2 regions of the Levilactobacillus sp. FUA 3915 genome follow, and region 1 is predicted to be linked to the other one. Evidence: predicted binding sites of a transcription regulator. Region 1 holds the regulator's gene; the other holds the start of a gene.
The links. Region 1 encodes HrcA, which represses chaperone genes, less so after heat shock. Its sites were predicted from a motif close to TTAGCACTCNNNNNNNNNGAGTGCTAA; they were not measured.
Positions count from the first base shown of each region.

Region 2: ACEPST_RS06335 (Hsp20/alpha crystallin family protein) is a predicted target of HrcA. The motif match lies at 10,112-10,138, and genes of this name have one in related genera.

Region 1 covers NZ_CP168704.1:2,596,829-2,612,654, forward strand. The annotation lists gene ACEPST_RS11990 (PolC-type DNA polymerase III) at 1-3,189, shown strand, start outside; gene ACEPST_RS11995 (hypothetical protein) at 4,267-4,527, shown strand; gene rimP (ribosome maturation factor RimP) at 4,655-5,128, shown strand; gene nusA (transcription termination factor NusA) at 5,150-6,415, shown strand; gene rnpM (RNase P modulator RnpM) at 6,442-6,738, shown strand; gene ACEPST_RS12015 (L7Ae/L30e/S12e/Gadd45 family ribosomal protein) at 6,731-7,033, shown strand; gene infB (translation initiation factor IF-2) at 7,081-9,573, shown strand; gene rbfA (30S ribosome-binding factor RbfA) at 9,593-9,943, shown strand; gene truB (tRNA pseudouridine(55) synthase TruB) at 10,447-11,358, shown strand; gene ribF (riboflavin biosynthesis protein RibF) at 11,381-12,337, shown strand; gene hrcA (heat-inducible transcriptional repressor HrcA) at 12,976-14,013, shown strand; gene grpE (nucleotide exchange factor GrpE) at 14,034-14,618, shown strand; gene dnaK (molecular chaperone DnaK) at 14,655-15,826, shown strand, end outside.
Region 2 covers NZ_CP168704.1:1,317,853-1,333,678, forward strand. The annotation lists gene ACEPST_RS06275 (AAA family ATPase) at 1-1,518, shown strand, start outside; gene ACEPST_RS06280 (hypothetical protein) at 1,537-1,965, shown strand; gene ACEPST_RS06285 (hypothetical protein) at 2,136-2,996, shown strand; gene ACEPST_RS06290 (hypothetical protein) at 3,042-3,563, shown strand; gene ACEPST_RS06295 (hypothetical protein) at 3,601-4,047, shown strand; gene ACEPST_RS06300 (hypothetical protein) at 4,060-4,575, shown strand; gene ACEPST_RS06305 (hypothetical protein) at 4,723-5,790, shown strand; gene ACEPST_RS06310 (hypothetical protein) at 5,880-6,344, shown strand; gene ACEPST_RS06315 (hypothetical protein) at 6,369-6,731, shown strand; gene ACEPST_RS06320 (hypothetical protein) at 6,790-7,152, shown strand; gene ACEPST_RS06325 (hypothetical protein) at 7,209-8,090, shown strand; gene ACEPST_RS06330 (hypothetical protein) at 8,260-10,002, shown strand; gene ACEPST_RS06335 (Hsp20/alpha crystallin family protein) at 10,212-10,637, shown strand; gene yjeM (glutamate/gamma-aminobutyrate family transporter YjeM) at 10,847-12,340, shown strand; gene ACEPST_RS06345 (aldo/keto reductase) at 12,760-13,611, opposite strand; gene ACEPST_RS06350 (hypothetical protein) at 13,723-13,929, opposite strand; gene ACEPST_RS06355 (cation-translocating P-type ATPase) at 14,467-15,826, shown strand, end outside.

The DNA of each region.
Region 1 (15,826 bases):
GCCGCCTTTAATTCGGGGTCTAAGGCAGGCATCAAGATGCTCTACGGGGTGGAAGCCAACCTGGTGGACGATGGGGTACCAATTGGGTACAACAGCGCTCACGAGGCCTTAGATGGCGCCACGTACGTTGTCTTTGACGTGGAAACCACCGGGTTGTCCGCCATTTACGATAAAGTTATCGAACTCTCGGCGGTCAAGATGCAACATAAAAACGTGATTGAACAGTTTGAAGAGTTCATTGATCCTGGGTTTCCGCTGTCCGAGCAGACGACCAATTTGACCAGTATCACGGACGATATGGTTGCCGGTTCTAAGTCGGAAGAGGAAGTCTTTAAGCTCTTCCGTGAATTCTGTGGGGATGCCATCATCGTTGGGCATAACGTCACGTTTGACGTCGGGTTCATGAACACCGGGTACCAGCGTCACGGGATGCCGGAAATCAGTAACCCCATCATTGATACCTTAACGTTGGCCCGGTTCTTGTACCCAACGCTGAAGAGTTACCGGTTGAATACCTTGGCGAAACGCTTCCATGTCAGCCTGGAGCACCATCACCGGGCCGTCTACGATGCGGAATCCACGGGACACTTGAATTACCTGTTCTTAAAGGATGCCGAGGACCGCTATAACATTCAGTACCATGATCAGTTGAATGATCACATGACCGACAATGATGCCTACAAGCACGCGCGGCCGAGCCATGCCATTCTGATTGCCAAGACCCAGGACGGGTTGAAGAACATGTTTAAGCTGGTTTCGGCTTCGAACGTGGATTACTTCTACCGGGTGCCTCGGGTACCGCGGAGCTTGCTGGATAAGTACCGAGACGGCATCATTGTCGGGTCGGCTTGTTCCTCGGGTGAAGTCTTTACGGCCATGATGCAAAAGGGTCAGGTCGAGGCGGCGGCGAAGGCTAAGTATTATGATTACTTGGAAGTTCAACCCAAGGCGGCCTACAAACCCCTGATTGATTCCGGCTTGATTGCTGACGAAGCCAACCTGGAAGAAATCGTGGGCAACATGGTCAAGCTGGGGCACGACCTCAACAAGCCCGTCGTGGCAACCGGGGATGTGCATTATCTGGATCCGGAAGATTTCATTTACCGGAAAATCCTGATTCACTCCCAAGGGGGCGCCAACCCCCTGAACCGTCACGAATTGCCAGACGCGCATTTCATGACGACTAATGAGATGTTGGATGACTTTGCTTACCTGGGACCGGAAACGGCCAAGGAAATCGTGGTCACCAACACACAGAAGATTGCCAACGACGTGGACGAGGTTCATCCGTTAAAGGATAAGCTGTACACGCCTCGCATGGAGGGTGCCGAGGATGAAATTCGGCAACGGACCATGGATACCGCGCACGCGTGGTATGGCGATCCACTGCCCGAGTTGGTCCAACACCGGGTCGACCGGGAACTGAAGTCCATCATTGGGAACGGGTTCTCCGTGATTTATTTGATTGCCCAACGGTTAGTAGCCAAGTCCAATAAGGACGGGTACTTAGTTGGGTCACGGGGGTCCGTCGGGTCCAGTGTCGTGGCCACGTTCACCGGAATTACCGAAGTGAACCCGTTGCCACCACACTACCGGTGCCCGAACTGCCAGTATTCTCATTTCTATACCAAAGGGGAATACAGTTCCGGCTACGATTTACCTGAAAAGAACTGCCCCAACTGTGGGACGTTAATGATCGGTGACGGCCATAACATTCCTTTCGAAACTTTCTTAGGGTTTAAGGGAAACAAGGTCCCCGATATTGATTTGAACTTCTCCGGGGACTACCAACCGATTGCCCACAACTATACCAAAGTCTTGTTCGGTGAGAAAAATGTGTACCGGGCCGGCACGATTGGGACGGTGGCGGACAAGACCGGTTACGGGTACGTTAAGGCTTACGAACGGGATACCGAGCAGAACTTGCGGGGCGCCGAAATTGATCGGCTAGCCAAGGGTGTGACCGGGGTCAAACGGAACACGGGTCAACATCCCGCGGGGATCATTGTTGTGCCGGACTACATGGATATTTACGACTTTACGCCGATCCAGTACCCAGCCGATGACCAAAACGCGGCTTGGCAAACGACCCACTTCGATTTCCATTCGATCCATGATAATATTTTGAAAATTGATATTCTGGGGCATGATGATCCCACGATGATCCGGACGCTCCAAGATTTATCCGGGGTCGATCCGCAGACCATTCCGATGGATGATCCCGGGGTCATGGCGTTGTTCTCTGGGACGGATTCCTTAGGCGTGACGCCAGAAGAAATTCAATCCAAGACGGGGACGCTGGGTGTGCCTGAATTTGGGACGCGGTTTGTCCGGGGGATGCTGGAAGAAACGCATCCGCAGAACTACTCGCAACTCCTTCAAATTTCTGGACTCTCTCACGGGACCGACGTGTGGTTAGGGAATGCCGAAGAGTTGATCAAGAACGGTACCGCCACCATCGCCAACGTGATTGGGTGTCGGGATAACATCATGACCGACTTGATCAACTTCGGCCTTGATTCCGAAACGTCCTTCCAGGTCATGGAACACGTGCGGAAAGGCCGGGGTATCCCGGATGAATGGCAAGAGAAAATGAAGGAGACCGACTGCCCGGACTGGTACATTGATTCTTGCTTGAAAATCAAGTACATGTTCCCACGGGCCCATGCCGCAGCCTACGTGTTGATGGCGTTGCGGGTGGCCTACTTCAAGGTCTACTTCCCAATCATTTACTACGCCGCTTACTTCTCTGTCCGGGCCGATGACTTTGACGTCGTCGCCATGTCACAGGGGAAGACGGCGGTTAAGGCGGCCATGAAGGCCATCAACGACCAGGGGATGGACGCGTCCACCAAGGACAAAAACCTCCTGACCGTGTTGGAATTGGCCAACGAAATGCTCGAACGGGGCTTCAACTTCAAGATGATCGACCTGGAACGTTCCGACGCTGCCGATTGGATTATCGATGGGGACACGCTGATTGCGCCATTCCAAGCCGCACCTGGCTTGGGATTGAACGTCGCCAAGCAAATCGTGGCTGCCCGCAACGACCGGCCGTTTATTTCCAAGGAAGACCTGGCCAAGCGTGGGAAGGTCTCGAAGACCATCATCGACTTTATGACTGAGAACGGCGTGCTGAAAGGCTTGCCGGATGAAAACCAACTCAGCCTCTTCGACGACATGATGTAACCGCTCCTGACTCTAGGTTGTGTTGGCCGTGCCTTGCCGGGCGAGAAAAATGGGCCGGAACGCTGGGGGCAGGACGGCCAGAGCCAAAGGGCGGTCTCTGCCCTCGCTTTGAACCACCAAAACCGTGTTTCAAAGTCGCCATTTTCTAAGCAAGTCACTTAGAAAATCCCCCGGCTGAGCCCATTTTTCTCGCCCTATCGGCTTACATGGTGGAGAAGTCAGCAGATGCTACTTCATTGACTATGTCTTGTTAGGGTGTGGCGTCACGTGGAAGCTGGTTCAACTGGCGGTCACAGCGCCTTACCGGGCGGCGAAAATAAACCGGAACGCTGTAGGCGGACAGCCGAAGCCAAAGAGCGGTCTTCGGCTTCGCTTTGAGCCTCAAAGGACGAGTCTCAAAGACGCCAATTGCCTTGGCGAACCGCCAAGGCAATTCCCACAGCTGGGTTTATTTTCGCCGCCCTCACGGCTGACACCAGTTGAACCCGGTTCACGGCAACATCAGGTTACCTTGTATGATATTGTGTTAAGAAGGCAGAATTCCTATTTGGGGTTCTGCCTTTTTGTTTACTTTTTTTGTTTTTTAAAGCCAACACTGAAAGTTTTGAAAGAGTGATGATGACGGGAATGATTTTGGTCAAACGAGTTAGTTCGATGACCGTTAAATTGCGCGTTAGAAGTTGCTAAAAGTATTTCCAGTTTACGTGACTGCCAATATGGCCAGTTAACCATGATTCTGGGCTAAGACAGTGTAAGCCGCAGGTCTGGTGAAAATGGGCTCAGCCGGGGGAATGCCCTTAGTGGCGCACTTTGCCGCTTAGGGCATTGATATCTTTGAGACGCGTTTCTCAGCGGCTCAAAGTAAGACCGGAGACCGTCCTTTGGCTCCGGTCGTTCGCCCACAGCGGACCGGTCCCATTTTCACCAGACCGGAGGCGCAAACACAGTCTTAATGCCCAAACAGTCGGACTGTAAACGCTTACAAAATTCGCTAACTATGTTATAATTTACTTAAGGAAAACGTAAACCATTAATAAACTTTAGCGAAAGCGGGTGTTCACCATGTTACGGCGGTTCGTGCGATTACCAGATGGGTGGATTTTTCTGGCAGGTTATTGTTTGCTTGGCTTAGGTTACATTTTGTTCGGTATCATGGCGAGCGTGGGTGAGGCCACGTTCTTGGCGATGGTGTTAGCCTACTTCGTGGTGGCTTTCATCCTCACGCTGATTAAGGCCATTAGTTTAAAGTCGGTGTCCACGACGCGATTAAATTTCTTAGTCTTTGAATTTATCACGATTGTCGGCTTCGTTTTACTCCTGTTAACTTGTGAAGCGTAAGGGGCCCGACGGTTGCAATCACGCGGTAGCTGTAGTAAACTAGCTCTTGTAGTTAAACTCGTTTTTTAAATGAGTGAGCAGTCATTGCTCACTCTTTTTAATGGAAAAATATAGGAGGCGGAATTCTTTGAGTACTGTCGTCGAGACCGTGACGGCCTTAGCCCAGCCAATCGTGGCGCAGCATCAGTTTGAACTAGTTGACGTTGAATTTGTCAAAGAAGGTAAGAGTTGGTACCTGCGGCTCTACATCGATAAGCCGGGGGGCATCAACATTGAAGAATGTGCGATGGTCAGTGATGAGATATCCGAAAAGATGGATAGCTTGGATCCAGACCCCATTCCTCAAGCCTACTTCTTGGAGGTATCCTCACCGGGTGCTGAACGACCATTGAAGAAGCCGGCCGACTTTGAAAAAGCTGTCGGGGATTACATCCACGTATCCCTTTACCAAAAGATCGGTAATAGCAAGGTTTATGAAGGAACTTTGGAATCATTAAGCGCAGATAGTATGGAGTTAACGGTTAATTTAAAGGGTCGTATCAAGACCTTAACGATTCCCCGCGACGCCATTGCGCAAGCCCGGTTAGCTATCAAGTTCTAACAATAAGGAGCGAAACAACACATGAGTAAAGAATTATTGGGTGCCTTAGATGTTCTGGAAACGGAAAAAGGCATCGACAAACAAATCGTGATTGACGCCCTCGAAGCCGCTTTGGTTTCGGCATACAAGCGTAATTACGACCAAGCCCAAAACGTTGAGGTCAACTTTGACCAACGGAAAGGGGACATTCACGTCTTTGCCGTTAAGAAAGTCGTTGACCAAGTCTACGATTCACGGCTGGAAGTTAGCCTGGATGAAGCCCTGACCATCAACAAGGGTTATGAAATTGGCGATGACATCAAGTTTGAGGTCACCCCTAAGAACTTCGGTCGAATCGCTGCACAAACGGCCAAGCAGGTGATCCTGCAACGGGTTCGTGAAGCCGAACGGAACATCATTTACAACCAATACAGCCAATACGAAAATGAAATCGTGACCGGGGAAGTTGAACGCCAAGATTCACGGTTCGTTTACGTTAGCTTAGGTAAGGTTGAAGCCGTGATGGGTCGTCAGGATCAAATGCCTAACGAAACTTACCGGATTCACGACCGCATCAAGGTCTACGTGACCCGCGTGGAAAACGCCACCAAGGGCCCACAAGTCTTTGTTAGCCGGACCCACGCCGATTTATTGAAGCGGTTATTTGAACAAGAAGTCCCAGAAGTTTACGATGGGACTGTGGAAATCATGGCGATTGCGCGTGAAGCCGGTGACCGGGCCAAGGTTGCGGTTCGCTCAAACAACCCTGACATCGACCCCGTGGGGACCAGTGTTGGCCCTCGTGGTCAACGGGTTCAGACCATCGTGAATGAACTCGGTGGTGAAAACATGGATATCGTTGAATGGACGGATGACGAAGCCAAGTTTATCGCTAACGCGTTGAACCCAGCCGAAGTTCTGGATGTTATCTTTGACCCGAACAACGAACGGGCTTGCCAAGTTATCGTGCCAGACTATCAATTATCCCTGGCCATTGGGAAGCGGGGCCAAAACGCCCGTTTAGCCGCTAAGTTGACCGGTTATAAGATCGATATCAAATCAGAATCCGAAGCATCTGCTATAATGGAAGCTGATCAGACTGCTAGCGACGATACGACTGAAGCCAGTGATGTTTCTGCCGCAGCGACGCCTGATGAAGACGCGGCCGCAACTACTGAAGCCACGACGGACGTTCCATCAGCTGAGACTGAAACGACTGAAGATGCCGCAACGGCAACCCCAGCTGATTCAGCAGCGGATACCGACGCCACTAGTGACGCTACCGACGACGGTGACGACGCCGAATAGCGCCATTTACAAGGAGGGTTAGGTCCATGAAACAACGGAAGATCCCCATGCGCAAGGATATTGTGACTGGGGAAATGGCACCGAAGAAACAATTGGTGCGGGTCGTCCGCAACCAAGAACAAGCGGTCAGCATTGATCCGACCGGCAAGCAATCCGGGCGTGGGGCTTACATCAGTTTGGATGTAGCCATTGCGCAACGGGCCAAGAAGGAACGGACCTTTGACCACGCCTTTGGTGTTAAGATCGATGATCAATTTTACGATGATTTAATTGCGTACGTTGATCATCAGCAAGCACGACGGGAATTATTCGACAATGACTAATCCCGAGCGCGCCTTACAATTATTAGGACTGGTCCGGCGAGCAGGTAAACTGGTTACCGGCGAGTCCTTTGTCCTAGCCGCCGTACGGGATCGATCAGCTAAATTGGTACTCATGGCCAGTGATACTGGTAAGAGTAGTCAAAAGCAATTCCGTGATAAAACGACGAGCTATGACGTCCCATTGAATGAATCATTTACTAAGGACCAACTGAGCACGGCCATCGGGTCGGCGCGCACGGTCATCGCAATTACTGATCCGGGATTTGTCCGGAAGTTACAACAATTACTTGAGTAGCCACCTGACGTTCTCGTGATCGGTAGAATATTAAGGAGTGTGAAGATATGGGGAAAAAGCGAATCTATGAACTCGCAAAAGAAATTAATGTCTCCAGTAAACAGATCATCGCGAAAGCCGAAGAAAAAGGCTTTCCGGTGAAAAACCACATGTCAACGCTCGGCGAGAACGAAGAACGTCAGTTACGGGCTGCTTTTAAGCCTCAAGGCAAGCCAGCAGCTAAACCAGCCGCTGGTAAGTCGCAGCCGGCTCGGCAATCTGCGTCAAGTACGCAGGCTGCGCGACCAGCACAATCCGGGAACCAAACCCGTGGCAACGCAACGACTCACCAGAATCATGGGAGTTCGCAGCAGTCCGGTAACCAGCAGAAGTCATCGACGAACGGGAAGCAACAACGTTCACAGCAGAATTCAGCTGGCGGGAACCGTAACCAACAGAACGGCAACAATGGCAACCGGAACCATAATAATGGTAATGGGGGCAACAATCAGAATCACCGTAACAACAATAAAAATAATGGCCAGACCGGGAGTACACACACTGAGCAACACAATTCCGGTACCGGCAGATTTGGTGGAAGCTTGAATAATAATACAAACAATAGTAACGGCCGGCGTAGTAGCAACGGTGGCAACGGCAATAGCCGTGGGGGCCGTAATAACCGGAACAACCGCAATAACCGCCGTCGTAATAATAACAACAATAATCGTTACAAGAAGAACCAACGGATTAAAGACACGAACCAACACAAGGGCGCACCAGAACGGAAGAACAAGGCTTTACCAGAAGTTTTGGTCTATTCCGATGGGATGAACGCCCAAGACTTGGCCAAAATCTTACACCGTTCTTCAGCTGAAATCGTGAAGAAACTCTTCATGTTGGGCGTCATGGTCAACCAAAACCAATCCCTGGACAAGGACACGATTGAAATTTTGGCCGATGACTACGGCATCAAAGCCCAAGAAAAGGTTGAAGTCGACGTTTCTGATATCGACAAGGCCTTTGAAGAAGAAATGGCCAACAAGGATCACCTGGTTAGCCGGGCACCAGTCGTTACCATCATGGGTCACGTTGACCATGGGAAGACGACGTTGTTGGACCACTTGCGTCATTCTCACATTACTGAGGGTGAAGCCGGTGGGATCACGCAGGCCATTGGGGCTTACCAAGTCCACTACAATGACAAGCTGATCACCTTCTTGGATACCCCAGGACATGCGGCCTTTACTGAAATGCGGGCCCGTGGTGCCGAAATCACCGACATCACTGTCTTGGTGGTTGCTGCCGATGATGGGGTTATGCCACAAACCATCGAAGCCATTCACCATGCGAAGGCTGCTGGGACGCCAATTATCGTGGCTGTGAACAAGATTGATAAGCCAGGTGCTAACCCGAACCACGTCATGGAACAATTGACGGAATACGAATTGATTCCTGAAGACTGGGGTGGCGACACCATCTTCGTTGAAATTTCAGCGAAGTTTGGCAAGAACATCGACGAACTGCTCGACATGATTTTGCTGCAGTCCGAAGTCTTGGAATTAAAGGCGAACCCTGAACAAAACGGTGCTGGGAACGTTATCGAAGCCCGTTTGGATCAAGGTCAAGGCTCCGTTGCGACTTTACTGGTTCAACAAGGGACCTTACACGTTGGGGACCCAATCGTTGTCGGGAACACGTTTGGTCGTGTCCGGACGATGGTCAACGAACGTGGTCGTCGGATTAAGGACGCCGTACCATCAACCCCTGTTGAAATTACTGGGTTGAACGACGTGCCAGAAGCTGGGGACCGGTTCGTGGTCTTCAACGATGAAAAGACGGCTCGGGCAGCCGGTGAAGAACGGGCCAAGGAAGCCTTGGTCAAGGAACGCCGGAACACGAGTCATGTCACGTTGGACAACCTCTTCGATTCCCTTAAGGAAGGCGAAATGAAGGAAGTCGACGTGATTATCAAGGCCGACGTTCAAGGTTCCGTTGAAGCTTTAGCTGGGAGTTTGAAGAAGATCGACGTCTCTGGCGTGCGGGTCAACATCATTCACTCTGCTGTTGGGGCCATTAACGAAAGTGATGTCACTTTGGCGGAAGCCTCAGATGCCATCATTATCGGGTTCAACGTCCGCCCAACACCACAAGCACGGGCCCAAGCCGACAGCGACAAGGTCGACATTCGCCTGCACAACGTCATCTACAACGCCATCGATGAAATTGAGACGGCGATGAAGGGGCTGCTGGAACCAACCTACGAAGAAGAAATCACTGGTGAAATTGAAGTCAAGGATATCTTCCATGCCTCTAAGGTCGGCACAATTGTCGGTGGGATGGTGACTGAAGGTTACGTCAGCGCTGATAGCGACGTCCGGTTGATCCGTGACGGCGTGGTCATTTACGAAGGTAAGCTGGGTAGCTTGAAGCGGTTCAAGGACGACGTCAAGCAAGTTAAGATGGGTTACGAATTAGGGTTAACTATCGAGAACTACAACGACATCAAGGTAGACGACGTGATCGAAGCCTACGTGATGAAGGAAGTTCCCGTTAAATAAATAATCGGAGGCAAACGCCATGGCACAATATCGAGTTGGCCGGTTGGAACAAGAAATCCAGCGGGAAGTTACGGATATTCTCCTAAAACGTGTCCGCGATCCGCGGGTCGAGGGCGTCACCGTTACCGGTGTGGAAGTCACCGGTGACTTGCAACAGGCAACGATTTACTACAGTATCTTATCCGACAAGGCTTCTTCAGCGGAAAAGACGCAGCAAGGTCTGAACAAGGCCACTGGGTTGATCCGGTCCGAATTGGGTTCACGCTTAAGCATCTACAAGACGCCAGAGCTGAACTTCGAACAGGACTCTTCCGTGCGTTACGGGAGTCATATCGATGAACTGTTAAATGATTTACATCACCGCGAGTAATCGCAGGTGCTAGAAGGGCGTCGGTCGTTAATGACCGGGGTCCTTTTTCTGTGCGGTGGTGGTTAACGCGCACGACGACAACGTAATTCTGGGGTTTCCATTAGCCAGCAACCTTTTGTCTGTGGTAAACTATATGAGCTATGCATCTTAGGATTAATTAAAGCAACTTGATAGCCAAATGAGACGTGTTATTGCATGAATGCGGGACCAATTAGTCTGGACTGCAGGATTGGTGAAAATGGGTGGCTAATGTAAGCGACCAGAGGCGAATCAAAATTCCCGGCCGTGTCGATGCTCTTAGCTGAGCGATTTTCTCAGTTTAGAGCATGGGACGACCTTGGAGACTGGTGTCCTTCCAGGCTCCAAGGCGAGCTGGAAGACCGGGTCTCAGGCTGGAAGCGTTCCCCACAGCAGGGGGTTTTGAACCCGCCGCCGGAAGCGACTGGTTAGAGACCTTATTTTCACCAGTAACTAACACATAGAAATGAAATGGAGGAACCAGCATGGATGGGATTATCCCCCTGTATAAAGAACGCGGCATGACCAGCTTCGACTGTGTTGCCAAACTGCGTCACATTTTACACACAAAAAAAGTTGGCCACAGTGGCACACTGGACCCCAGCGTCGACGGTGTTTTGCCAATTTGTATTGGCTCAGCGACGAAGGTCGTTCCGTACCTGATGGCCTCCGGTAAAATGTACCGGGGAACCGTCACGTTAGGCTTTGCGACCACGACCGAAGATTTAGATGGTGAGGTCGTGGAGAAGCAATCGTTGACCACGCCGTTCACCTTTGAACAATTAACGGCTGCGACGGCGAAATTGACCGGGACTATTCAACAGACCCCGCCGATGTTTTCCGCGGTCAAGGTCAACGGGCGTAAGCTGTACGAGTACGCGCGTGCTGGTGAAACGGTTGAACGGCCCACGCGGACGATTACCGTCGACCATTTTACGTTGACTGATGCCGGGACCTTTGACGCCGACGCAGGAACCCAGACCGTGGCCTTTGAAGTGGCCTGCTCCAAGGGAACCTACGTCCGGACGCTGGCCGTTGACCTGGGTCGCCAACTTGGCGTGCCCGCAGTCATGGCCTCGTTGACGCGGCACAAGAGTGGAGGTTTTACCTTGGACCAGACGGTGACGTTGGATCAGGTAGCCGAAGCCATGGCCAATGAAGACTTGAGTCCCATCTTACGGCCAATCGACTATGCCTTGGCTGAATACCCACACGTGGCTCTGAGCGACCGTGTCTGGGCTTTAGTGAAGAACGGGGTCTTCCTGACAACGGAAGAGGTGGACGGCGCTACGGCACCGGAAATCGCCTTGACCTATCAAGGCGCGACCAAGTGTCTGTACCAGTGGTCTGAAGAAAAACAACAATATAAACCGCTAAAAATGTTTGCGGTGAACTAAGTTTTGAGAAGAGGAATTTCCAATGGAAGTTATTCACATACATCACCCCTTAGATGCACGTCAGATTCCCGATGAGCCGGTCGTCTTGGCCATGGGCTTTTTCGATGGCGTTCACCGGGGGCACCAGGCGGTCATCAACCGGGCGAAGGCGGTGGCACAAGCCAAGGGCGTCAAGCTAGCCGTCTTGACTTATGATCACCATCCAGCCCTGGTTTACCGGCCATTACAAGCGGATGATCAAAAATATTTGAGTCCCATCAAACGGAAGCTACAACAACTGGACCGTTTGGGCGTTGACCGGGTATTTTTAGTGAACTATACCGGTGATTTTGCTTCACAAACGCCCCAGGAGTTCGTTGACAACTACCTGGTCGGTTTTCACACGGTGGCCGCAGTAGCGGGCTTTGATCACACCTACGGCAAGAAGGACGTGGCCAACATGGACTTGTTGCCAGGCTACGCTCAGGGCCGTTTTGAGGTGGTTACCGTTCCCGAAGAGGCTAACGGCACGCAAAAGGTGAGCTCCAGCCATATTCGCGAAGCCATGAAGGCGGGAGACATTGACTTGGTTAACCAATTACTGGGCTATACCTACCGTTCGACCGGGCTGGTCGTTCACGGCGAGGCCCGTGGCCGGACAATTGGGTACCCAACAGCCAACGTGTTGGCGCCCCAGGACGAATGGATCCCCGGTATCGGTATCTATACGGCTCGGCTTAAGGTCGGCGCCATCTGGTACCCTGGGATGGTCTCTGTGGGGCGCAACGTGACCTTTGGGGATAACCGGCCCATCACGGTGGAAATGAACCTGTTGGACTTCCAGGGCGACCTGTACGGCGAACCCGTTGAGGTCGAATGGCACCACCGGCTTCGTGGCGAGGTCAAATTCGATGATGCGGATGGCTTAGTGGCCCAGTTGAAGCAGGACGAGGACGATACGCGGGCCTACTTCCAGCAACTAGCAGCGCACGAATCGTAACGGGCTAAACTAGTCTTTGTTGGCGCCTCCGGGCTGGTGAAAATAGGCCGTGACGCTGTGGGCGCACGTCTGGAGCCGAAGGGCGGTCTCCAGACTTACTTTGAGCCGAAGACCACGTCTCAAAGACAGCAGTTGCCTAAGCGGGAAACCCGCTAAGGCAACTCCCACGGCTGAGCCCATTTTCACCAACCCTGCGGCTAGCACTGGTTTGGACCGTGACACAGTCGTTTTTGAGTCCTGTGTCGTTGGTTGAAAGTAATGTTGGCCAGTGTAATTTGAAATTAACTTAATCATATTTCACAATAAATCGTGTCACGCACTTCCTGAAACCAGGTTGTGGCGTGGCATTTTTAATTTGTGCTCGGCTATTTTGACAAATTAATTGGGTGAATGTCGGGGACGTGTTACCATCTGGCGTGGTGATACTGGTGGTAACGGCTATTATTGGTTTAGGACCGGTTACCCTTAAAAATCACCAAAAATGGGTATTTTTCTCAGTAAATTCCAAAAATTAGCACTTAATAGCAACGATTGCTAAAAATTCTACCAGATTTCTTGACTTCAAAACCGGGTTTTGCTACATTATATATGTGTCTTAGCACTTGTGATGTTTGAGTGCTAAAAAAGGGGTGATTGTGATGCTTTCAGAAAGACAAATGATGATTCTGCGAGCCGTTGTCCGCGACTTTACTAACACTGGTGTGCCAGTGGGGTCCAAGACATTAGCCAAGCAGTTACCCATCCACGTAAGCTCAGCGACAATTCGTAACGAGCTGGCGGCGTTGGAGGAGCAGGGGCTCATTGAGAAAACCCACTCGTCTTCCGGTCGAATTCCTTCTGGCGAAGGTTACCGGTACTACGTCGACCACCTGGTTAAACCAGATCCGTTACGGCCCAACGATATGGACGTGATTCAGTCTTCGTTAGGCGGCGATTTCCATAAGATTGACGAAATTATTTCGCAATCGGCAACGATTTTGTCCAACCTGACCAGCTACACGGCCTTTACGTTGAAGCCTGAATTGAAGAACAGTCGTCTCAGTGGGTTCCGGTTAGTGCCACTCGGCAAGCGGCAAGTGATGGCCATCCTCGTCACCGATAGTGGTGACGTGGAGAACCAGACCTTCGACGTGAACGAGACGGTGACTGGCGACCAGCTTGAGGCGGTCGTCCGGTTGATTAATGATCAGCTGGTTGGTTTGACGTTGCCAGAAGTCTTACAGAAGTTACAAGCAGATATTCCGATGAAAATTGCCAATTATTTACAGAGTCCTGAGGGCTTCCTGGATATCTTTGGCGACGTGCTCACCCGGGCCGCACAAGAGCGGTTCTACGTGGGCGGTCGGCTCAACCTGTTGAACTTCTCACAGGACAGTGACGTGGATTCACTGAAGTCGTTGTATTCATTGATCGATAAGACCGATGACATTGCCAACGTCCTGGGGCAACCGAGTGATAAGATTTCCGTGCAAATTGGAAATGAAATGACCAACGATGCGCTCCGTAACTTCAGCTTGATCACCGCCACCTACGACGTCAACCAGCACGGCAAGGGTATGATCGCCATTCTGGGGCCAACCCGGATGCCATACTCACGGATGCTGGGAATTGTCGGTGCGTTTCGTGAAGAGCTCGCGAAAAAACTATTAGATTATTATCGGTTTTATGACGAGTAAAGAAAGGGAGGTTTTTTATCGTGGCTGACAAGCAACAACCATCCACTGATGATGAAACTGCGGCAAAGGCCGCCACTACTAAGCAAGACCCAGACAAGACTGAGCAAGGCACAGCAGCGGAACCCAAAGCCGCCGCTAAGCCAACCGTTACGGCTGAACAGTTAGCCGCCGTGCAAAAGAAGGTGGATGACTTCGAAGACAAGTATCTTCGGGCCGAGGCGGAAGTGCAGAACATGCAGGCGCGTTACCAAAAGGAACAAGCGTCGCTCATCAAGTATGATGGTCAGCAACTCGCGAAGGATGTGCTCCCCGTGATTGATAATTTGGAGCGAGCTTTAGCGGTTGAAGCGACCGATGATGCCAGCAAGCAGATCAAGAAGGGTGTTCAGATGACCTATGACCACATGGAAGACGCGCTGAAGCGTAACCACGTGACCGAGATCGAAGCACTGGGCAAACCATTTGATCCAACGTTACATCAGGCTGTTCAGTCCGTACCCGTTAGTGATGGACAAACGGCTGAAACAGTGGTTAACGTGCTGCAAAAGGGCTACCAATTGAAGGACCGGGTTCTCCGGCCGGCAATGGTTGTCGTGGCACAATAAATTTATAAATAAAAACTAAAAAAGAGGGAATTTTTGATGGCAAGTAACAAGATTATCGGAATTGACTTAGGGACGACGAACTCTGCTGTCGCCGTTCTCGAAGGTAGCACGCCTAAGATCATCGCGAACAAGGAAGGCGCCCGGACGACGCCATCCGTTGTCGCTTTTAAAGACGGCGAAACGCAAGTTGGTGAAGTGGCCAAGCGCCAAGCAATCACCAACCCTAACACCATTTCATCTATCAAGAGTCACATGGGTGAATCAGGTTTCAAGGAAACGATTGATGGCAAGGATTACACGCCAGAACAAGTTTCCGCAATGATTTTACAACACCTGAAATCATTCGCCGAAGATTACATTGGCGACACGGTTGACAAGGCCGTTATCACGGTCCCAGCTTACTTCAACGATGCCCAACGGCAAGCGACGAAGGATGCCGGTAAGATTGCTGGCTTGAACGTTGAACGGATCATCAACGAACCAACGGCCGCTGCTTTGGCTTACGGTTTGGACAAGCAAGACAAAGATGAAAAAGTCATGGTCTACGACCTTGGTGGTGGGACCTTTGATGTTTCCATCCTGGACTTAGGTGACGGTGTCTTCGATGTGCTCTCCACGAACGGGGATACGCATTTAGGTGGGGACGACTTTGACCAAAAGATCATGGACTGGTTGATTGCCGGCTTCAAGGACGAAAACGGTGTCGACTTATCCAAGGATAAGATGGCTGTTCAACGGTTAAAGGACGCTGCTGAAAAGGCCAAGAAGGACCTTTCTGGTGTGACTGAAGCCTCAATCAGCTTGCCATTTATCTCCGCTGGCGACAACGGCCCCTTGCACTTGGAAAAGAGCTTGAGCCGTGCTAAGTTCAACGAATTGACTGCTGACCTGGTTGAAAAGACCCGGATCCCCGTTGAAAATGCGTTGAAGGATGCTGACTTACAAGCTAGCGACGTTGACGTTGTCATCTTAAACGGTGGTTCTACGCGGATTCCAGCCGTGCAAGAAGCTGTACAAAAGTGGACGGGTAAGGAACCTAACCACTCCATCAACCCTGATGAAGCCGTTGCTTTAGGTGCCGCCGTTCAAGGTGGGGTCATCACCGGTGATGTGAAGGACGTTGTTTTACTTGATGTGACGCCATTATCCTTGGGTATCGAAACCATGGGTGGGGTCTTCACCAAGTTGATCGACCGGAACACGACCAT
Region 2 (15,826 bases), 1.3 Mb from region 1:
AAGAAGCGCGAAGAACAGGGCCTGCCCAGTGTCAGTCAGTCTTACCATTCCATTTACCTGGGGAATCCTGGGACTGGGAAAACGACAGTCGCACGGTTGGTTGCCCGCGTCATGCATGATGAGGGGATTCTTCCCAATGATAGTTATCACGAAGTTGCGCGTCAGGACTTGGTCGCTCAAGTTGTTGGGGGAACGGCCAAGCAGACACAGAAAATTTTGCAGGATTCTTTAGGTGGCGTGCTTTTCATTGATGAAGCCTATACGTTGTACCAAGAGGGTGGCGGGACAAACTGGGGTCAAGAAGCCGTGGATACGATTCTGAAATTTATGGAAGACCACCGCAATGACCTCATGATTATCTTTGCCGGCTATACCAAAGAAATGAAAGATTTCATCAATATGAATCCTGGCTTAGAATCGCGCGCACCAAACGTATTTGATTTTCAGGACTATACGCCCAAAGAAATTAGCACGATTGGGGTCAAGCAACTAGAGAGCAAGCAGTTTAAGTTCAACCAAGAGGTCTACACAGATGCCGTGGAAACAGCCTACAAGAGCAGTGTCGAGAACAGTAATGGTCGTTGGGTTCGTAATTTTAACGAGCAATTGGTTCAAATTGTTGCCAATAACTGTATTGATGACCCTGAGCGTGACGTCACCCTGATTTTGGATGATGATATCCATGAACTGGTTGGTGGGGATGATAATGCTAAGGCTGACAAAGTTCAGGTACTACTAGACCAGCTGGATCAATTAGTTGGGCTGGATGATGTCAAAAGCTACATCCATGACTTGGTCGAACGGGTCGCCGTGGAACGGAAACTGGCTGACAAGCTGCCGGATTCTAAGAAGCCAACGTATCACATGGTCTTCACGGGGAATCCCGGAACTGGGAAAACGACCGTTGCCCGAATCTTGGCGCAATTGTTCTATAACCTAGGAATTTTGGAAAAAGACACGGTCATGGAAGTCAGTCGGGCCGACCTAGTGGGTGCGTACATCGGGCACACGGAAAAGAAAACGCGTACAGCTGTCCGGGATGCATTGGGCGGCGTGTTGTTTGTTGATGAAGCTTACCAGTTAACGGCGCAGAATGGTAATGATTTCGGAAAACAGGCTGTGGAAACTTTGATTACAGAATTGGAAAATAATCGGGATAAATTCATTGCGATTTTTGCCGGGTATACGGATCAAATGGAGACCTTCTTAAGCGCTAATCCTGGCTTGCGGTCGCGGATTCCACTGACGCTGAACTTTAGTGATTATACCCCGGACGAAATTGGTGAAATTGTGTACCGGCGTATTTCTCAGAACTGGAAGATTGATGAGTCATTGTTGAAGCATCTGGTAGCGAATAAGTACCAGGGCCTGCCAGCAAATGAACAGGCAAATGGGCGTTGGGCCCGTAACTTTACGGACAAGCTCATCAGTAACTACAAGAACTGGTTAGTTGATCACCTGGACCGGCCTGATTTGACCGTGATTCCGGATGAAATTTTACTTGAAGCGATTCGTTAAAGTGAAGGAGCTAAACTTATGAAGAAGTTGTTAGCACTAGCTGCGGTAACTCTATCGATTGGCCTACCACTGGCATTGGATTCGCCAACCACGGCTCATGCAGCCAAGTGGCACCAGGGGACGCCCAAGGTGTTGCGTGGCACTTGGGAACGTAACAAGCGGGCAGGTCAGGGTAAGTACGCGTTTAATGCCAAGCTTGGTGTCAAAATCACTAAGAAGGGTCTTAATTCATATTGGATTGGTGATCCGCTTGTGTTGGGAAAGATGAAGTACCGCAAGACTAGTCAACACGTCTACGTTCTTAAAGGAATTGAAATGATAAATTCTTTGAAGCCATACCAGGTTCGAATCAGGCGGGTTGGCAGTCGATTGAAGTATCAAGAATATCAATTGATTAAAGGCCATGGTCACTACACTAAGGCCACGGCTTGGTTACCGAAAAAGTAGACTTAGTAAAAAAAGTATTAATTCAGCTAGCGAATAAGGGAGTGATTGCGTCCGGACGGCGCAGTTTGGAAATCGCTGGTTGATTTTACATAGTGCATGAGCGGGTAATAAGTTGATTATGTTCATGAAGTTGTTGGGAATAGTTGAAGTCAATTTTGGAGGAAATAGTTATGAATAAGTTTATCGTAAGAACAGCCTTAACCTCAGTCACGGCGCTGGCCTTATTTGGTGGGGCAGATCTGTTGACCAATGGTAATGGACCACTGACACAAACGGTGGTTGCCCAGGCGAAGACGGTTAGTCGCAGTCAGTTTTTGAGTGACGTGAATGCCGTTCAAAAAGCTGGGTTGATGTCCACTGATGGTGTTAAAGAGGATTTGGGGATTTCGACAATCAAGGCGTTTTTGGCAGATCCATTAGCTGCTTATGGGGACGCAAATCCTGAGACGCCAACAATTAGTGGAACCATAGAATCTTTTGAAAATTTGAACACACCAGGTTACTTTAGAGATCAAGATGCATTTGATAAGGATTATTCTGGTGTCATGTATTTGTACAAACACTTCAAATCACGTTTAACTAAAAATGATCAAGTGGCATTAGATACTTACAAGTCAGACGTAGATGCGGTTCGGAATACGTCAAGAGACAATGATTTTAAACTGAATGATTTTTGCGAGAATTTTGAATCAGCACTTGGAGCCTATAGTGAAACTGTCACCAAGGTGCAACCAGCAGCTAAAGCTAACAAGGTTTACAGCGTTAAAGCGCGTAAGCAAGGCAAATACGTTGTGGTAACGGGAAAAGTCACCAATAACCGATTGACCAAGTCAGCATTAGCCAAGACTAAGAAGCTGAATCGGGTGAAGGTCACGTCTTACCGTGGCGCTAAGTACCTGAAAATCAGTAAGAATACTTTCAAGATTAAACTTTATGCACCTAAGGCCAAGAGTGTTAAAGCCAATGCCGGTGGACTGAATGGTAGCAAGTACGCCGCTATCACCAAGACAGTTAAAGTGGCGGTTCGTTAGTCAGTGGTAGCATACGACGATAAGAACAGGTAAGGAGTGCGTACGATGAAACGATTCGTTCTACAAATTGGCTTGGTTTTAGCTAGCCTAAGTTTGGGCGGCGTATTCACTGCGAATATAACGCCAACAGCTCAGGCAGCCACAACGCCCAAAAACATTAAAACCTTCCCCAAGAAAATGCGGGGGACTTGGTACTACCGAGACGGGAACAACAACACTAACAGGATGATCTTTACCAAGCACACCTTGAAGAAAGCTATTTTATATGATGGTAAGGTGCAACACAAGTGGACTTATAGATTGGTTGTAAAGAGTAAGAAAATGGGTGATGTGTACTTGAACAAAAGTGGCCACGGTTGGTATATGGTCAGTGTGGCCTACACCGATGCATGGACCAATTACAAGCGCGGCACTTACACAATCAAGGGACACAAGTATGCAGCGCTATACACCGGTGCAGTCAGTGTATTAGACCCTGTGCGGAAGAAGGTATCTTTTGATATGGCCATGCACAAAGACCATGGACGTGCTTATACCAAGAAGGTTTCTATTAAAGGCTTACTTTAATCAAGTCAGCGATAGGTTTTAATTGGAGGTCATAATCATGAAAAAAATATTTGCTACAGCAGCGGCCGTTGTATTGAGCTTGACCCTTGGAGCCGTTGCACAACCACAAACTAGTGCACAGGCAGCGAAGTATCATCAAGGAATGCCTAAGGTTCTTCGCGGGAAGTGGATGATTCCCAAGAAGGATCATTGGCAAATAGTTGGTGAGAATGAGGACAACTTAAAGTACTTCAAAGTGTCGAACAAAAAATTTGTGATTAAGCAAATTGATACTAATGACACCTACTTGTCTCCACGGTATAAGAAAACGTCTAAGGGCCATTACACGGTCTTAACCCACTACAAGATGATCAGTACCATCGTAAAAGGTCGAGTATTCAAAAGTAAAAAGAACGTTAAAATGCACTTCGTTTTGAAGAAGGGCGTGTTGAATATTAAAGGCAACAGTAGCATTGTCGGCCTACCTTATCAGCGTGTTAAGTAAAGGGGCAAGCACATGAATCGATTAGTGATTAAGAGCGGCCTCATTTTAGCCAGTCTAAGCGTTGGTGTGGTGGCGATGCAGACGCACGTTTCAACGACGGCTGCGGCCGCTAAAACCGTGACGACGTTTCCCAAGAAGATGCGTGGAACCTGGTATTACCGGGATGCCGAGCATTATCGCTACAAGACGACCTTTACCAAGCGGTCAATGAAACAGACTACTTGGCATTACGGTAAGTCTCAAGGGACGTCAACTTATAAGCTGGTTAAGAGTTTCACGACGAAACATGCGGTGAACCTTACTAGTAATGGTCACGGTTGGTACACTGTTGCCTGGACGAACAGTAATATGTGGAAGAGCTACAAGCGTGGCACCTACACACTCAAAGGTCATCAATATGCGGCACTGTACACCGGGATGGTTGGTGTGGCAGGACCTATGGGTAAAAAGGCCTCGTTTGCTGCGGCCATGCATCAGGACCGAGCCCACGTGTACACCAAGAAGGTTGCCATTAAAGGATTACGTTAAGCAAGACACAAAGAGTTGGTGGATGACAGTCGAGTTGTCCCCAACTTATTTGTGCGAAAGATAAAGCCGCAAAGATAGTGACACTGCTTTTGGATAACTATCTTTGCGGCTGAGATTGCCAAATAGAAAAGGATAAGGAGTCATCTTATGAAGAACACACGAGGTCTATCTATTAGTAAGCTAGTGGGTCAACTGCTGATTATTGGCGTTACCTTTGGTGTAGTTGGGGCTGGTTCTGTTGGTAATAAACATGAAACGGTGGTCGCACAAGCTAAGAGCGCCACTTTTCATAAGGGTGGCCATCTGTGGTATCGCGGTTCAGGGAAACATGGCATGAATGTTGAGGTCATGCCCAAAAAGATTCGTGTTAGTGTACATGGATCTTATACAGTTCCCAAGAATAAGACAAAACATTTTCGCTTATATACAGTCAAAGGGATGCCCGTAATTCCAACGAAGAAGGCAGGCTACCCCGCCCCAGCATATTCTGGACAGTGGATGCAAATTACAACGGGCGCTTGGGGAAATGATAAGGACTTTAAGAAGTTTCCCAAAATTATCCAAAAATACTGGGGTAAACGCTATATGGCGACGTTTAGTGGGAATACATTGCTTCAATATGAGGGAACCCCGATTAAGACCTTTAACCTACCAACTGTTCACGGTACCGTACTGACCTATCAGACCGCGGATGACATAGGAAATGGCAATACGCTGGTCGTTCCTTCAAGTGCAGCGGATACTGATTTGACGCAGAAGACGGTTCACCCGCTAGTGACGGCTAAGTCGTTTAAATATATGGATAAGCAATCGTTTTACTATACATGGGGTGTCGCCGATAAACTTCAAAAAATAAGTCACGGGAACCATTATCCAATTATTAATGCTTTTGCGCGAACCCATCCTAGTGGTTTTGATTCTTTGTGGCCTAAAAATTGTCAGTGGCATCAAAATAACAGAAATATTTTAGGCGACTTATATTATGGTGTTGATGAAAATACGCAAACCATTAAGTTTGGTGGCTATCCGGAACAGCCCGGGCATTACGTTTTCAAATTCTATATTATGCCAACTGATAGTTATGGTGATGTATTACGAGGCCAATCACTTATTGGCCAAATTGGCAAACAGGAAGTGGACATTACCCGTGGAAAAACCACGACCGTTAGTCAAGACCAGTTTGACAAGCTAAGTGAGGCTGATCGCATTGACTGAGTAACGCGGACTTTTAACAATTAATCGTTATTTGTGAAGATGCCAGGATAGTGAAAATTATTGTGGCAATGTGAAGGGGAGTTAAATACATGAAAAAATTTTGGATAACTTTGACCTTATTACTGACGATGGTTGGTGGGTTAACGCTAATTAATGCCAATCCAGTGACAGCTCAAGCAGTGACGAAGCATTATACGGTCGTTCCCAAGACCTTGCGAGGCCATTGGCGGCATTACGATAAAAAGAAAAAATCCTACGATAAAGTTATTTTTACCAAGTGGCAGTGGAAGTATCGAAATGCTGGTCAGAAGAAATGGCATAGTCTGTCTGGAAAGACCTTTAAAATGGCGAAGCATGTCCAGGCTAGCAGTCCCTGGTATAGCGATTTGTCGATCACAAAATTTGGCAAGCACAAGGATTATACGGTAGGCCAGAGCTATTCAGATATGTGGCCAAGCTGGCGGCGGGTCAAGCGGAATGGTAAAACAGCGTTACGTAGCACGCCAGTCGCACTGGGGCAAAAAGTCTCGTCTACCTATTATTATCGCTATTAGTCGTTTGAGAAAGGAAGCACGACAATGAAAAAAATGAAATGGTTACTGACCGCGTTACTAATGTTAGGCGTCGCAGTGTTACTGATTAACGCAACGCCAACCACAGCCAATGCAGCTACGGTTAACGGGATGCCTAAAGCGTTGCGTCACGTCTGGATTCGGGGCAAGTACAAGACCAAAATCACGAAGTATCACATTTATTGGGCACCAACAGGCAAGAAGTACACGAGTCAGATTTCGTTTAAAAAGGTTCTCAAGAGCGGCAATAAATATACCGTTAAAAAGACTGATCTGTTCGAGCAGACCCCGTACTGGATTAAAGGGCACAAGATGTATCACGGGATGCGAGGGGATGCTAATGATTCTTTGACAATTTGGCATCGTTAACGTCAAGCGACTAGAGATTTTGTCCGTCGATTAAATGAAATTGTAGGAGGTTTTACTCATGCGTTCTGGATTAAAATGGACGGCTGCGTTGCTGGCAGCTTTGACGTTGTCAACGACAGTACTAACACCAGTTACAGCCAATGCTTCTAGTTATCATTCGGAGATGCCAAAGAGGTTTTGGGGCCACTGGCGGAATAAAACTGAACGTATACGCGTTAGAAAGAACGGGTACGATTCAGCGTTGAGGGTCGCAACCGGTTGGGTTTTTGTGTATGGCAAGCCGCGAGTCAAGGCCCTTGGACACAATAAGTATCGGGTTCGAATCTTTACCTATAAAGCTAACCGTTGGACGACGCATTCATTCACTTATATTTCTAAGAATAAGATCAAATGGCTTGGTGAAACACTCAAGCGATATTAGTGTTCGCACGATTGCGTAGAGATTCAAATGGATTTTTTAAAATCAGGAGGTACTTGATGAAACATTTTAAATGGTTCGCGCTGGTTATTGCGGTAATGGGTGGGTTATATCTATCCCAACAAGCACCAACGACGGCGAATGCTGCGGTTCACTACATTCACAAATGGCAGCATCCCTACCCGATTGATTTGCTGGAGTACGAGGAAAATTCCGACAAGCCCAATCGTGCCGGCGTTTATTCCAGCAAGGGAAAGCTGTTGCGCCGCGTGAATGGGTCCAAGGTGACGGATAACTATTGGCCGTTAGCTGAAGCCAAGATTAAGGGCCATAAGTATTATCGCGTTTACAAGTATTCTTGGCGGGCTAATCATGAGGGCACGCATAAATTAGTTGGTTGGATGCGGACGTCGGCTTTTGGGAAGCAACCCAAACATAATGAGTATGCCTCTGCCTCGTTTTACACCTACTCGGCAAACTTTGGCGACAGTGATTTGCCTAAGGCTATGTGGATATATGAAATTTTAGGCCAACCGATTAAATTTCAGGCGGAAAATGCGGGACATTCATTTTCCTTTGCGACCAGCGCCGAGTTTGTTTTGCGTTCATATATGAGAGAGTCGGATGGTAATTATTCGAACACGGGGGTTGAGGCCCTTCGTTGCACAGGTGGCGAATTAGAACTGTTCTATTCGTCTCAAAAGAAAGGAAAACACAGCGTCACGAAGTATCTCAAGAGCGGTAAAACGCAGCATTACACGATTTACGATAATAAATACGGAAACGTGCCAACGACAATCAAGAATAATGTCAAAGGCAAGTGGTTAACCTTCTCGTACAAGTTAAAGGGTAAAAAGCATACTTATACGATTACGAGCAAGGGTGTTACGCGATTCGACGGCAAAAAATTGAAGTATACGGTTGAATCTAACGAAGGGTGAGGTCGAAGTGATGATCTGACGGATATTTTTTCAGGTCATGCCATCGTTTTACGAAATGAGAAGGTCTCGTTCAACAGTAAGCTCAATCATGGACTACCAGACTAGCTAGAAAGGGAGGGTGGCAGCCCTCTTTTTCTTTGCCAACAGTCACTTAACAGGGAGGATTTCTATGTCAGAGTCACCAGCCCAACACCCAGTACGAACCTGGTTGTGGCAACACGCGTTTCTTTTAATTGTGATTGCGCTGTCTTTCTTAGCGGCGCTACCGCAACTTACCAGTCATTCGGTCATTCTCGGTGTCGATGGGCTTTTTCACTTTAACCGGTTCTACGATGCTGTTATGCAGCTAAAACAGGTGAATTTCCATTACTTTGTTGCGCCCTATGAGTATCAGGGGATGGGCCGGATGGTCAACGCCATCTACGGGCCGTTTGCCGCAGGATTCAATGGCGCCTTACTCCTGCTAGCGGGTAACTACGTGAAGTACCAAGTTCTATCTCGCGTCGTCCTCAGCGCAGTCGCCGCCGAATGCATGTACGTGGCGCTCCGCCGGTGCCGGGTCACTAACCTGACAGCTCAGGCGATTGCCATTCTTTACCCGTTTACTTATCAAATTATTATGTGGAATATCCGTCAGTCCTTCATGAGCTGGGGCGCGGCGTTGATGCCTTTAGGCGTGATCGTTGGGGTACGGATGATTGAAAATCGCGAGCACCCGGTCAACGTTTGGCAGATGGCGGTTGTGATGGCCTTGTTGACGCAGACCCATTTGATCTCAGCCGCGCAAATTGCGCTGATGCTGTTTGTTTACGCGATTATTGCCCTGTTTCGTCTGCCGAACCGGCGTGACTTTCTCTTGAAAATCGGGCAGGCCATCCTGCTGTACCTGGTTCTATGTGCCAACGTGATTGCCGGCATGGTAGAAGTCTTTATGGGCAACCGAATCTTGGGCGTCGGTCAGGTCAAAGACCCCAGTAGAAAGGCGTTTAACGTCCTGGTTCTGCATCGCTCACGCTATCTGATTCTGGTAGTGCTAGTCGCCAGCCTGATTATTCTCTTGATTGGTTGGCGCAAGTTAAGTTTCTCGACCAAGGTGACGGCGAGTCTCGGTGCTGGTTTCTATGTAATCTCGTCGGTGCTCTTGCCCTGGAATGCCATTTTCCACTTACTGCCAGCCATCAGTTTTATTCAGTTTCCCTCGCGGTTTATGGCGGTGGGGACGGTGCTATTGCTGGTCGCTGACGGTCAGTTGCTATCAACGACAATCTTGGGTCGTGGGTGGAATGGCCTGCTGCGACTGGGGATTGCCGGGTTGGGCGTTCTCCTAATTGCCGTCAATGGCTACTCAACCCTGCGGCATACGCAGCAACTCTTTGCGGTTCCGCGTGCCATTTATCCAGCACGGACGTACTCCGCTAAGGAACTGGAAAACCTGCGAACAGCCTTTAATAGCTCTAATCTCGCTAAGCCATTAACGCTCGCGACTAAATCAACGCCGGACTATTTGCCCCTTCAGCCGAACTACAAGCCGACTGATAATGTTTTCGCGGCGTATGAGGAACTGGACCACGTGCTTTACCACCGTACCGGTCCGCACCTGCACCAGACAATTGGGCGGCACACCACAACGCTTCGGTGGACGGGAACGAAAGCCCAATCACTGACGTTGCCGGTTGCCATGTACCGCAACACGCAAGCGACGCTGAATGGTCACGCCTTTCAGTACCGCAACAATCCCAAGCAGACGTTGCGGTTGGCAACGGTTCAGAGTCGTGCTGGTCAGAATACGTTTACCTTTCAGTATCAACCGCGATTGCTTTCACGGTTGCTGTTGTGGGTTGCGACAGTCGGCTGGCTAGGGACTCTGGTTTGGTGGTGGCGGTCGCGATTGACCAACAGCAAAAAGTTCTGACCTTTTAACCAACTATTTGACCTTTAATCAAATTAATTGACCTTTCTGCTGATGAGAACTATTATATTTTCAATATAAAAGCCGGTATTAAAGCGATAAGACGAACAAATTAGCACTCTAGCATCTAGAGTGCTAATTACTTGCAATACTGACCAATCCTGACTATTATAGATAATGTAATCAAGCAAAGCAGAAAGGGGTTATTGATTATGACTAACGATGTTATGAACCGGAACTTTGATTTCTTTGATCCAATGAATTTCTTTAACGAAGTGGGGAACCTGGGTCGCGACATGTTTAGCGGCGATGGCTCTATGAAGACGGATGTTGTGGAACATGACAAGGACTACGTGGTTACGGCCGAGATGCCTGGCTTCAAGAAGGAAGACATTCACGTCGATTACCGTGACGACACCCTGAGAATTTCTGGAAAGTCCGAGGTCAACCAGTCAGCTAAGGATGACGATGGCCGGATTCTCCGTCAAGAACGTAGCAGTCAAAATGTTGCGCGTTCCTTCTACCTGCCAAGCATTGACTTGGATAACGTTCAAGCCAAGTATGTTGAAGGCGTTCTGACCTTGACGTTGCCAAAGCAAACCAAGGTTGAAGATAATCATAAGATCAGCATCGACTGATTAAATCGATATTAACGAAGCCCACTGGCCACGATTGACGTGGTTGGTGGGCTTTTTGCTGGGTAGCCAATTTCTATGAGAAAAAGCCAACTTATCACACGAAAAATTTAGCCTCCTGTTAGGAAATTACCACGGGAATGTATTGTCTCTCATCTAAAATAAATAAAGCGCCTACAAGTGGGCAGTCTATAATAATTGGGGAGACAATAATGGCTGATAATAATAACACTAAAATCACCTTAATGGCCTTAGTCATGATGATCTTTACGACCGTCTTCGGCTTTGCCAACAGTACGGTGGCCTATTTCTTAATGGGTTACTCGTCGATTCTATTCTACTTAGCAGCAGCAATCCTATTCTTTATTCCATTTGCCTTAATGATGGCAGAATATGGGGCCGCTATCAAATCCGACGAAGGGAGTGGGATGTACCAGTGGTTGGACCGCAGTGTGAACTCAGAGTTCGCCTTCATTGGGACCTTCATGTGGTTCGCATCCTACATCATCTGGCTGGTTTCCACCTCTGCGAAGGTTTGGATTCCCTTTACCACGACCTTCTTCGGGCGTGATCAAACGCAGAACTTCGCCTTCGCTGGCTTAAATGCCACGCAGGTCATCGGGATTCTGTCCTGTCTGTGGATGGTGCTGGTAACCTGGGTCTCCATCAAAGGGGTCAAGGGAATCGTGCGGATCACCAGCCTCGGTGGATTGGCCGTCATGAGCTTAAACGCCATCCTGCTGGTCGTTTCTGGTATTGTTTTGGCGTTGCAGCACGGTAAATTTGCACAACCGCTGAGCACCTTCTTACACTCGCCACATCCCAGCTACCAACAACCAATGGGAATCATGAGTTTCGCCGTATTTGCTATCTTCGCTTATGGGGGCCTGGAAGTCTTGGGGGGCATGGTTGATAAGACCAAGAACCCAGAAAAGACGTTCCCGAAGGCCATTGTTATCTCGGCCGTCGTGATTACGTTGGGCTATGCGATTGGGATTCTTTGCTGGGGAATTAGCACGAACTGGCAAAAGGTGCTGTCCGACCCAACCACGAACATGGGAAACATCAGTTACGTCATGATGCGGAATCTGGGGGATACCTTGGGTGAAGCCATGGGGTTGAGCGCCGCCACGAGTACCACGATTGGGTTATGGTTCGCCCGTTACACCGGTTTGGGCATGTTCTTAGCCTACTCTGGGGCCTTCTTCACGTTGACCTACTCACCACTGAAGACGCTGATCATGGGGACGCCAAAGTCCATGTGGCCAAAGAAGTTTACCAAATTAAACGACAACGATATGCCAAGCTACGCCATGATGTTGCAATGTGCCGTCGTCATCGTTATCATTCTGGTGGCTTCATTTGCCTCGAGCGATGCCTCAGCCTTCTATAACATTTTGACGCTGATGGCGAACGTTTCTATGACGTTGCCATACCTGTTCCTGGTCTACGCCTTTCCAAAATTCAAGCACAACCGCGACATCGTCAAACCGTTCGAAGTCTACAAATCACCGGCCTGGACGACTGTCATCAGTTGGGTCGTCTTCCTCGTGGTCTTGGGGGCCAACGTCTTCACGCTGCTCCAACCAATCTTGGAAAATGGCGACGTTCAAAGTACGATTTGGATGTTGGTTGGGCCAATCCTGTTCGGCCTAATGGGTGTCATCTGGTACCAAGTCCGCAAGCACAAACAAGCGGAGAACTAGTTCTTTGATTGCGCCTTACCGGGCGATACAGAACTAATTCTGCCAGTTTGTGGTTAATGGTTTTTACCTGAAAATTGGGTGCAATTAATCAATTTAGATAAATATGCGTAAAAGAAAATGCAATCAACGTCCTCATCAATTGAGAACGCTGATTGCATTTTTAGCATACATGATTAAGTCGCCACCGAAGCGGTACTGGGGTTAAACAAGTGTGAGCCGCAGGGCTGGTGAAAATAGGCTCAGCCGTAGGAATTCCCTTAGTAGCGGTCTTGGCTACTTAGGGAATTGGTATCTTTGAAACGCGTATCTCAGCGGTTCAAAGTAAGCACGGAGACCGCTCTTTGGCTCCGGGCGTCCGCCTACAGCGCCACGGCCTATTTTCGCCAGCCCGGAGGCGCAATCTCCACGCAGTTTAAATCCTAGTACTGCTTGCCGGTTTCGTAGACGATTTCGGGCTCGTTCCCTGTCCGCTCATTCTTATTCAAAATGTCGATCATGGTCATCTCGTCAACGTCTAAACTAAAGTCAAAGATATCGGCGTTTTCCTTGATGCGGTCGGAATGGGTGGACTTAGGAATCGTCACCAATTCGTGTTGGAGTTCCCAACGCAAAACGATTTGAGCGACGGACTTGTTGTGATGCTTGGCCATCTTGGTCAGCATCGGGTTGTCTAAAACCACGCGCCGGCCTAATGGACTCCAGGCTTCCGTGACGATTTTCTTTTCTTGATCGTAGTTGAACAGCGCCTGTTGGTTCAGGTAGGGATGGTATTCCACCTGGTTAACGACGGGCATTTCCTTGGCCTGGGTGGCGAGCAGCTCCAGGTGGGCAATGGTGTAGTTGGAGACCCCGATGGATTTGACCTTGCCGTCAGCCTTCAGTTGTTCCATGGCCTTCCAGGTGTCAAAGAAGTGTTCACGAACGGGCCAGTGAACCAGTAAGAGGTCCAAGTAATCAGTCTGTAAACGTTTGAGTGAGCCTTCCACGGCCTTCATCGTCCGGTCGTAACCCTGAACGACTTCGGCGACCTTGCTGGTCAGGAAGAAGCCTTCTCGAGGCAATCCGAGTTGGTGCAGGGTGGGACCAAGGATATCCTCGTTGCGGTAGAGCATGGCCGTGTCAAACATGCGGTAGCCGGCGTTCCAGGCTGCGTCAATCGACTGGTTCATGGTTTCTTGATCGCCGATTTTGTAGGTCCCAAACCCCATGACCGGCATGCGGTTGCCATCGGCCAGTTTGAGTGTATCCGTAATCTTGGTGGGTGGTGTCATAAAATAGTTCCTCCTTGACGGCAGATACCGTCAGTCATTGTTGGTGCGAGGCGCTGGGCCAGACACGCGTATACCTTCCATTTTAGGCTATCTAGTGCTAAATGACAACGCTTACTTCTGGCGGTGAAAGACGTCGTACAGATTGATGCTGGCTTCCAACAACATCCCAAAAGTCATGAGCCACATGGCCAGCATATCTTGGTGGGCTAACATACAGCCAAGCAGGATAATGTAGAGAATAAATAGAATAACCGCTGATGATTTGTGATTCAAAATATTACTCCCTTTGAAGAATTTAAGTAAAAATGCGTTAATCAATGCTACCAATTCCATTGTAGTCTTCGCCGGCACAAAAGGTTACTATCGTTCCCATTAGAAATGCTTGCGTTTCTCTAAAAGATTGCGTAGAACTGAACGAATTAGGCGCCTGAACTCCCTAATTTCTAGTACAATGAAGGTGTGTTCTCACAGACGTTGGTTGGTCGTCCCGGCAATAGGCACAGCTGTCCTGCTATGGGACCGATTGACCTCGACTTAGAGTCCGAAATGCAGTCTCAGAGGCCATTGACACTAGCGCAATAGACACAAATATAATGATAAAAAACATCGTGGGTTAAACGTCTGTGAGTCGGAAGGTCGGTGAAAATAGACTCAGCCGTGGGAGTTTCCTTAGTGGCTTTGCCACTTAGAAAACTGATATTTTTGAGACGTGAACTTCGGCTCAAAATAAGTCTGGAGACCGTTCTGTGGCTCCGGACGTGCGCCCACAGCGTTCCGGTCTATTTTCACCGACCTGGAGACGCAAGCAAACGAGTAATCTAACGAGTAACCCAAAGAAAGGGAGGTTGCGGGGAAATGACCACAACAGAACGTTATGAAACGCCGTTAAATCAAGGATTAACGGCGGATGAAGTTGCGCAGCGGGTGGCTGCTGGCCAGCAGAATGACCCCTTACCCCCGCTGACCCGAAGTGTGAAACAAATCTTTCGGGATAATCTATTAACCCTCTTTAATTTAATCAACGTGTTGCTGGGAGCCTTAGTTTTGGTCACCGGCAGCTATAAAAATCTCCTCTTCTTGGGCGTTGTCGTGGTCAACACCGGGATCGGTATTTTCCAAGAAATCCGGTCCAAACGGCAGGTCGACAAGCTGGCACTCCTGTCTGAAGGCACGATTGACGTGCTACGGGACGGACAGCTGACGGCGCGACACCAGGATGATATCGTGAGTGACGACCTGCTCGAACTCCACCGCGGGGACCAGATTCCCGTCGATGGCCTGATCCGAGAGACCGCCGGACTAGAGGTCGATGAATCCCAAATCACTGGGGAGTCCACGCCAATTTTAAAGGCGACGGGTGACTCGCTAATTTCCGGCAGTGTCCTTCTCGGGGGCCGCGCCCTGGTGCAGGCCACCACGGTCGGTCACGGCAGCTTTGTGAAACAGTTGGCGCATTCAGCCAAGCAAAAGCGGCGGAGTGCCAGTCAGTTGCTCATCATTATTAATCGTATTATTAAAGTGTTGACGTTTGCTATTATCCCTTTGGGTGCGGCCTTATTCGTGTCCGCCATGTTGCGGGGACAGAGCCAGGACCGCGCCATCCTGGGAACCGTCGCCTCAATGGTCGGTATGATTCCGGAGGGTTTGGTCTTACTGACCTCGGTAGCACTCGCGGCCGGCGCCTTCACCCTGGGGCGCCACAACGTGTTGGTACGGGAGTTACCTGCCATCGAAGCGTTGGCCCGAGTCGACGTCCTGTGTTTGGACAAGACCGGGACCATCACCAATGGCCAACTACAGCTTGACCGGGTGGAACCGCTGGCCAATGTGCCAGAAACAGACCTCCAAACGCGGTTGGCTCAGCTAGTGGCGGCAACGGGCGACGATAACGAAACGGCGCAGGCGGTCCAGCAGGCGTACGGTTCACCAGAAGTCGCGGCGCAGGATGTCTTACCGTTCTCCTCCGGGCGTAAATGGAGTGGGGCGGTCATTGACGGCCACGCAACGCTCATGGGCGCGCCGGAATTCATTTTCGACACGGTGCCTAGCGACGTCCAGCAACGTATTCAAACCCTAGCGGCCGCGGGCTACCGGGTTCTGTTACTGGCGGAAGCGGAAGAGCTCACGACGCCCAAGCCAACAAAACCGCGGGCCATCGGGCTGATTTTGATTACCGATGAACTGCGGCCACGTGCCAAGGATACGTTCGGTTTCT